DNA from 2 places in the Mesorhizobium sp. M8A.F.Ca.ET.202.01.1.1 genome. Region 1 is predicted to be linked to the other one. Evidence: predicted binding sites of a transcription regulator. Region 1 holds the regulator's gene; the other holds the start of a gene.
The links. The regulator PhoB, encoded in region 1, activates phosphate uptake and scavenging genes when phosphate is short. The targets are predictions, from matches to a motif close to TGTCATNNANCTGTCAT.

Region 2: a site for PhoB is predicted at 2,169-2,185, ahead of EN845_RS32235 (PhoX family phosphatase). Genes of this name have one in related genera too.

The regions. Positions count from the first base shown of each region.
Region 1 covers NZ_SRUN01000007.1:228,988-233,355, reverse strand. The annotation lists gene EN845_RS17555 (ROK family protein) at 171-1,415, shown strand; gene phoB (phosphate regulon transcriptional regulator PhoB) at 1,673-2,362, opposite strand; gene phoU (phosphate signaling complex protein PhoU) at 2,381-3,088, opposite strand; gene pstB (phosphate ABC transporter ATP-binding protein PstB) at 3,114-3,917, opposite strand; gene pstA (phosphate ABC transporter permease PstA) at 3,914-4,368, opposite strand, start outside.
Region 2 covers NZ_SRUN01000026.1:18,948-23,315, reverse strand. The annotation lists gene EN845_RS32250 (sensor histidine kinase) at 1-592, shown strand, start outside; gene EN845_RS32245 (response regulator transcription factor) at 589-1,251, shown strand; gene EN845_RS32240 (hypothetical protein) at 1,479-1,970, opposite strand; gene EN845_RS32235 (PhoX family phosphatase) at 2,247-4,250, shown strand.

The DNA of each region.
Region 1 (4,368 bases):
ATCGCCAGAACACTGTCAACATCGATTCTGATGGATTTTGAGGTGCCAGAAATTTTTTTTCGAGCCTCGCAATAAATAAATGACAGCACCGGCCGCTTCTGCCAGTGTTTGACCCTGTTGCCGGAGGTATTCGAGGGGGATCAAGAACCGCGGCAGCCGGGAGGGAAAGCATGTCGGTGGGAATCCGCCACGACGATCTGCGCCGGCGCAACCGCGCAATGGTGATTGCAGCCGTGCGCCGGGATGGTCAGCCCTCGCGCACCGAGATCGCCGCCACCACTGGCCTCAGCCACTCGACCATATCGGCGATATCCGCCGACCTGATCGGCGAAGGTATCCTGACCGAAGGCAAGCCGAACGAGGCCGGCTCGCTCAAACGCGGCCGGCCGCAGGTTGGCCTCGGCCTCAACCCCGAGGCCGCGGCTGTGATGACCGTGGTGCTGTCGCTGAATTTCCTATCCGTCGCCGTCATCGATTATGCCGGCCAGGTGGTCGCCGAGGAGCAGCGCCGGCTGGACACGCTGACCATGTCGCGCGAGGCGCTGATCGGCGAATGCACGGCAATAGTGCGCCGCCGCATCGAGGACCCCGATCTCGATATCCGCAGTGTTGCCCGCATCGCGCTGGCGATCCAGGGCATCACCGACACCAAGGCGCGTGCCATGCTGTGGTCGCCGATCACGCCGCAGACGGACATTGCCTTCGCCGACATACTCGAAGCCGAATTCGGCATCCCCGCCACCATGGAGAACGACTGCAACATGATGGCGGTGGCGTTGCGCTGGCGCGACCCTCAACGCTACCGCGACGACTTCATCGCCATCCTGCTCTCGCACGGCATCGGCATGGGCCTGGTGCTCAAGGGCGAACTGTTCACCGGCACCCATTCATCGGGCGGCGAATTCGGCCACATGATCCATCGCCCGGGCGGCGCGCTCTGCCGTTGCGGGCGGCGCGGCTGCGTCGAGGCCTATGCCGGCAACTATGCCATCTGGCGTAATGCCAGGCAGCTTGGCGAGGACGCCGAACCGGTCGCCGATGTCAGCGACGCGCAGATGCGGACACTCGCCGCGACGGCAAGGGAGAAAGACGGACCGGAGCGCGAAGCCTATCGCAAGGCGGGCGAGGCGCTGGGCTATGGGCTGGGCAGCCTGTTCGCGCTGATCGACCCGGCGCCGGTCGCCATGGTCGGTGTCAGTGCCGCCGCCTTCGATCTGATCGAGCCGGCCTTGCGCGAGGCCATCGCCCAGACCGCCGGCGGCCAGCATTCGGAATCGATTTCCTTCGACACCGAGCCGAACGAACTGCCGCTCATCCGCGAAGGCTGCGCCATGCGCGCCTTGACCTTCGTCGACCAGGAGATTTTCGCGCCGGGAGTGCAGGCGAGAGGCAGTGCTGGGAAGAGCGTGGCCTGAGCGAACGCTCCGGTGAATGAATCACCACCAATGCTGGAGGTTGGCCGAGCGCCCTCAAGGTCGTGATCCCTGGGCGGAGCAGCCGCGAAGCGGCGTCGCGGAGACCCTGGGATCCATGCCGTGACCTCGATCGTAGAGTGCAACGGCGCAGAATTCTGCACTGCGGCGACGCGTCGAGGTCCCGGCATGGATCCTCGGGTCTGCGCCGCGTCGCTTCGCTCGCGGATGACGAAGTCAGGGGCGTAGCCGCCCTCGACCTAGTCTTCCCTGATCGCGTAGCCCGCTCCGCGGATGGTGCGGATGACGTCGGGCATGCGGCCATTGTTGACCGCTTTGCGCAGCCGGCCGACATGTACGTCCACCGTGCGCTCGTCGATATAGATCGTCTCGCCCCAGACATTGTCGAGCAACTGGCTGCGCGAGAACACCCGGCCGGGATGGCGCATCATGAATTCGAGCAGCCGGAACTCGGTCGGTCCGAGCCGGATTTCGCTCTTCTTGCGATAGACCCGGTGCGATTCACGGTCGAGCACGATGTCGCCGACCTTGAGCACGCTGGACAGCACTTCCGGCTTGGCGCGACGCAGCAGCGCCTTGACCCGGGCCATGAATTCCGGCGTCGAGAACGGCTTGACCAGATAGTCGTCGGCGCCGGTCGAAAGGCCACGCACGCGGTCGCTCTCCTCACCGCGCGCCGTCAGCATGATGATCGGCAACCTCTCGGTCTCGGGCCGCATTCGCAGGCGCCGACAGAGTTCGATGCCGGAAACCGCCGGCACCATCCAGTCGAGCACCAGGAGGTCGGGCACATTCTCCTGGAGGCGGATCTCGGCTTCGTCGCCGCGCGTCACCACCTCGACCTGATAGCCTTCCGATTCCAGATTGTAGCGGAGGAGCACGCCGAGCGGCTCCTCGTCCTCCACCACCATGATGCGTGGCGCGATCATTGGCAGATCATCCTATCGTCAAGCCGCCGGCGCCGACATCGCCGTCTCGTCCTGCTTAGGACGATTGGCGGGCAGTTGCGTTCCGGTCAGCACATAATACGCATTCTCGGCGATGTTGGTCACATGGTCGCCGATGCGCTCGAGATTCTTGGCGCAGAACAAGAGATGCGTGCAAGCCGTGATGTTGCGCGGATCCTCCATCATGTAGGTCAGCAGTTCGCGGAACACCGAGGTGTATTTGACGTCGATGCGTTCGTCGTCATTCCTGAGCTTGGCGAGGGCGGCGGCATCGCCGGCCGCATATTCCTCGACCACGCCCTGCACCTGGATCAGCACCAGCTGCGCCATGGAATCGATCGAGTGCGACAGGTCGCGCGGCGTGGCGGTGAGGCCGACGGAACCGACGCGCTTGGCGATGTTCTTGGCAAGGTCGCCGATGCGCTCGAGGTCGCCCGCCATGCGGATCGAGCCGACGACATGACGCAGATCGTCGGCCATCGGCTGGCGCTTGGCGATCAGGGTGATGGCGCGGTCGTCGAGTTCGCGCTGGCGCGCATCCATGATGGCGTCGTCGGAGACGACGCGCTGTGCCAGCGCGTTGTCGGAATTCAGCAGAGCCTTGGTGGCGCCGCCGACCATCGTGCCGGCGAGATCGCCCATGTCGCTGATCAGCCTGCTGATCTGTCCGAGATCCTCATCGAAGGCTGCGACTGTGTGTTCGGCCATGATCCTGGTCCTCGTATGCGTGATATCAGCCGAAGCGGCCGGTGATGTAGTCCTGCGTGCGCTTCTCGCGAGGCGACGTGAAGATCTTCTCGGTCTTGTCGAATTCGACCAGTTCGCCCAGATACATGAACGCCGTCTGGCGCGACACGCGCGCCGCCTGCTGCATGTTGTGGGTGACGATGACGATCGTGTAGTCGGCCTGCAGCTCGTCGATCAGTTCCTCGATCTTGGCGGTCGACAGCGGATCGAGCGCCGACGCTGGTTCGTCGAGCAGGATGACTTCCGGCTTCACCGCCACGGTGCGGGCGATGCAAAGACGCTGCTGCTGGCCGCCCGACAGGCTGAGGCCGCTGGCGTTGAGCTTGTCCTTGACCTCGGTCCACAATGCCGCGCGCTTCAGCGCCTGTTCGACACGGCCGTCCATCTCGGACTTGCTGATCTTCTCGTAGAGACGGACGCCGAAAGCGATGTTCTCGTAGATCGACATCGGGAACGGCGTCGGCTTCTGGAACACCATGCCGATCTTGGTGCGCAGGAGATTGAGATCCTGCGAGCGGTCGAGGATGTTCTGGCCGTCGAGCAGCACCTGGCCGTCGGCGCTCTGCTTCGGGTAGAGCTCGTAGATGCGGTTGAAGACGCGCAGCAGCGTCGACTTCCCGCAGCCCGACGGGCCGATGAAGGCGGTGACGCTGCGCTCGGGCAGCGACAGGCTGATATCCTTCAACGCCTTCGACTGGCCGTAGTAGAAGTTGAGGTTCTTGACCTCGATCTTGGCCTTATCCACGGCCACTTCGGGCGTGTTCAACTCGGTGGACAACATCGGTTTCATCTGTCCTCTCTGCGTCCGGTAAGGCTGCGGGCGAAAATGCTCAGGCCGAGAACCGTCAGGGTGATTATGAGTGCGCCGGTCCATGCCAGTTGCTGCCATTCCTCATAGGGGCTGAGAGCGAACTGGAAGATGGTGACAGGCAGGCTGGCCATCGGCGCGTTGAGATTGCTCGACCAGAACTGGTTGTTGAGCGCGGTGAAGAGCAGCGGCGCCGTCTCGCCGGAGATGCGGGCGATGGCGAGCAATATGCCGGTGACGATGCCGGAGAGCGCGGCGCGGTAAGCGACAGATTTGATGACCACCCAGCGCGGCGCGCCGATCGCGGTGCCGGCTTCACGCAGCGCGTTCGGCACCAGGTTGAGCATGTCCTCGGTGGTGCGCACCACGACCGGAATGACCAGGATGGCCAGCGCAACGGCGCCGGCAATGGCGGAGAAATGTCCCATCGGCC
Region 2 (4,368 bases), on a different contig from region 1:
CCGGATCGGCGCCGACCTGCATGACGGCCCGGCCCAGCTCGTGGCCCTGGCGGCGCTGCGCATGGACAGCCCGGTGTTTACCGGCGACGGCCATGGCAGCGAAGGCCGCTCGACCGAGGTCGCCATGATCCGCAAGACGCTGGAGGACGCGATGCGCGAGATTCGCGGCATCTGCACCGGCCTGGTGCTGCCGCAGATAGAAACGGCGGCGGCGGCGGACGTGTTGCGGCTGGCCGTCGAGGAACATGAGCACCGGACGGGCACGTCGGTGACGCTTACGCTGCCCAAACATTTGCCCGAGCCCGGCGCTTCTGAGAAGATCAGTGTCTATCGCTTCGTGCAGGAGGGGCTGAACAATGCCTACCGCCACGGACGGGGCAAGGATCAGGCGGTGCGTGCGGGAATGAAGAATGGCCGGCTTTTCGTCGAAGTGTCGGATGGCGGGCCGGGCTTCGATCCGGCTCGGGCCGAGGGGTTGGGGCTGGCCGGCCTCAGGGAGCGGGTTGAAAGCATTGGCGGACAGTTCGAAACCCTGACGGGGCCGAAGGGCACGAAACTGGTGATCCGTTTTTCGGTCGAGGAGCAAGCATAATGGGCGCCATCCGCATCGCCATTGTCGACGACCATCCTCTCTTCCGCGAGGGTGTGACACGCAGCCTGTCGGAGATCGGAGGCTTCGAGGTGGTCGGAGAAGGGGCTACCGCGCAGGACGCGGAACGCATCGCCTCGACCGTGCAGCCCGACATATTGCTGCTCGACATTTCCATGCCCGGCGGCGGCCTGGCCGCGGTTGCAAGCATCCTTGCCGACCATCCCGCCCAGAAGATCGTCATGCTGACCGTTTCGGAGGCCAATGCCGACGTGACCAAGGCCCTGAACGCGGGGGTGCACGGCTATATCCTCAAAGGAGTCGGGTCGCGCTCGCTTGCCGATATCCTGCGCAACGTGGCGGCCGGCGAAAGCTATCTTTCGCCGATGTTGTCGGCCCGGCTGCTTTCCGATGTGCAGTCGTTGCAGCCCACCAACGGCGTGGCGGACCGGCTGCGGCAACTCACCGGCCGACAGACCGAAATCCTGCGGCTGGTGGCGGAAGGACTGAGCAACAAGGAAGTTGCCTTGCGCCTGGAACTGCAGGAGAAGACCGTCAAGCACCACATGACGGGGGTGCTGTCGAAACTCAGCGTGCGGAACCGCACCGAGGCTGCCCTCATGATGCGCGAGTTTCGCGACCGCGAGAGGGACTTCTCATAGAGCGGTTCGGCGTCGTTGGAATCGCCGACTTACGGCAACGCAGCCAGGGAAAGCGCTACGTGCTTTCCCTGGAATTCTCCAAGTCATCGCAGCATTGGAACACAGCGCGAAAACGAGGTCACCTCCGCCGGGGGGCGGCGGAGGTGACGTGTGAAGCTGGTCGTTGCCTGTTGACCAGCTTCACAAGGCCTAGATTTCAGAAGGCCGAGATTTCAGAAGGCCAAGGTTCAGAGGGCCTTGAGGCGGCTGACATCGGCCGGTGTGGCCGGGCGGTCGATGATCGTGCGGTCGAGCGCATCCTTCATCCTGAAACGGCCGTTCTCGATCTTTTCCGTTATGCCGTCGGGGTGCTGAACCGTAATCTTGTTGCCGTCCACGTCGATCTCGTCGCCGGTGATGGCGTTGACATGGCTGCTCTTCCCGCTCTGGCCCTTGCCGGACCCTGAATTGCCGCCACCGTTATCAGCGCCATTTCCGTTGCCGTTGTTGCCGCCGCCGTTGCCGTTTCCATTGTTGCCGCCGCCGTTTCCGCCGCCGCTATTCCCACCGCCACCGCCGCCGTCATTGCCACCCCCACCCTTGCCGGCGAGTGCGGTCGCGGCCTCGATTCCAGGCACGAAGCCATGAAAGGCAATTCCATAGGGAGCGATGGTCAGCGCCAGAAGCGCCGCCGATCCGAAAGCCAGCCGGCAACAACGGGCCGTTATCGATCCGTGCATCCTGAACTCCGTCGATTGAGCCGGCGCGCCCACCCCAACGTTGCAGTGCAACCAACATCGCCGAAACACGTGGTGACCGGAAGCGACCTCCGACCGTTGCGTTTGTCCTCCAGGACCTTTGCAGGCGCAAGATTGGACTAAAGTCCGAGGTCCGACGTGAAAAACGATGTCGTGAGGGGAGCGGCAGCGCGGATACCATGTCACGAAAATGTGATCAGCCGACTGTAAGGCGGTCGATCAGGCAACAAGCTCCAGCCAATCCAGCCAGAGGCTCTCATGACCGAACATCGCTCCCCCGACGCCCGATTCCGCACCAGCCTGCTCGAGGAAAACGAAGGCCCGGCCAACAATCCCAGCGAAAACCACACGATGGGCGAGATCATCGCCGCGCGGTTTTCGCGCCGGGGTTTCCTCAAGGGTTCGCTTGCCGTCTCGGCGATCGCCGCCACCGTCAGCCCGCTGGCGATGATCGCCGCCGACGATGCCCGCGCCGCGGAAGGCTCGGCCTTCAAGTTCGACGAGCTGGAGGCCGGCATCGACGACAAGCACCATGTCGCGCCGGGCTACGACGCCGATGTGTTGCTGCGCTGGGGCGATCCGCTGTTTGCCGATTCGCCGGAATTCGATCCGACCAAGCAGTCGGCACAAGCCCAGGCCAGGCAGTTCGGCTACAACAACGACTATGTCGGCTATATCGCGATCGATGGCTCGGCGGAACATGGCCTGCTGGTGGTCAACCACGAATACACCAACCCGCATCTGATGTTCCCGGGCATCGTCAAGATCGTCGAGAAGGACGGCAAGAAGGCGGCCGAGGTGGCGCCGCTCTCGAAGGAGCAGGTCGATGTCGAGATGGCCGCGCATGGCGGCACCATCGTCGAGATCCGCAAGGACGGCGGCAAATGGCAGGTTGTGCGTGACGGCAAGCTCAACCGCCGCATTACCTCCAACACCGAGATGGCGCTGTCCGGCCCGGTCGCCGGCCATGACCGCGTCAAGACCAATGCCGATCCGTCCGGGACGAAAGTCTTCGGCACGATCAACAACTGCGCCGGCGGCGTCACGCCCTGGGGCACCTATGTGATGGCCGAGGAGAACATCCATGGCTATTTCTCCGGCGAGCTGCCGGAAGGCCACAAGGAAGCCGCCAACTACAAGCGCCTCGGCATCCCGGAAGGCGCCTATGAATGGGGCGCGCATTACGACCGCTTCAACCTGGCCAAGGAGCCGAACGAGCCCAACCGCTTCGGCTGGATCGTCGAGGTCGATGTCCACGACCCGGATTCGGTGCCGCGCAAGCGCACCGCCATGGGCCGCTTCAAGCATGAGGGCGCCGAATCGATCGTCGCCAAGGACGGCCGCGTCGTCTTCTATCTCGGCGACGACGAGCGCTTCGACTATGTCTACAAATTCGTCACCAAGGGCATGTTCAATGCCGGAGACCGCGCGGCCAACAAGGACCTGCTCGACGACGGCACACTGCATGTCGCCAGATTCGCCGAGGACGGCTCGGTCGAATGGATGCCTATCGTGTTCGGCCAGGGTCCGCTGACGGCGGAAAACGGCTTTGCCGGCCAGGCCGACGTGCTGATCGAGACGCGCCGCGCCGCCGACCTGCTTGGCGCCACCAAGATGGACCGGCCCGAAGACATCCAGCCCAATGCCGGCAACGGCAAGGTCTATGTCATGCTGACCAACAATTCCAAGCGCAAGGCCGATCAGGTCGACGCCGCCAACCCGCGCGACGGGAATGCCTTCGGCCACATCATCGAGATCGTCGAGGACGGCGGCGATTTCGCCGCCACAAAGGGCAAGTGGGAAGTGCTGCTGAAATGCGGCGACCCGTCGGTGGCCGATGTCGGCGCCACCTTCTCCACCGCGACGACGGCCAATGGCTGGTTCGGCATGCCCGACAATTGCGCGATCGATTCGGCCGGGCGCCTGTGGGTCGCCACCGACGGCCAGGGCCCGAAGGCCACCGGCCGCACCGATGGCCTGTGGGCGGTGGACACGGAAGGATCGGCGCGGGCGACCTCGAAACTGTTCTTCCGGGTGCCGATCGGGGCCGAGATGTGCGGCCCGCTGTTTACGCCGGACGATCAGACCGCCTTCGTCGCCGTCCAGCATCCGGGCGACGGCGGCGAGGACTGGGACGCGTTTGGCCGGCCTTCCTATTATGAGGACCTGTCGACCCGCTGGCCCGATTTCAAGCCCGACATGCCGGTACGGCCTGCGGTCGTGGCGATCACCAAACAGGGCGGCGGCAAGATCGGCGTCTGACGTCGAGCGAGACAAAACGAGAGGGGCTTCGGCGATCCGCGGCCCCTTTTTTTTGCGCGGCATTGCATTCAAGCCTCGGGAAAGATTGGCAATTTACACATGGCGCCCTAAATCGTGA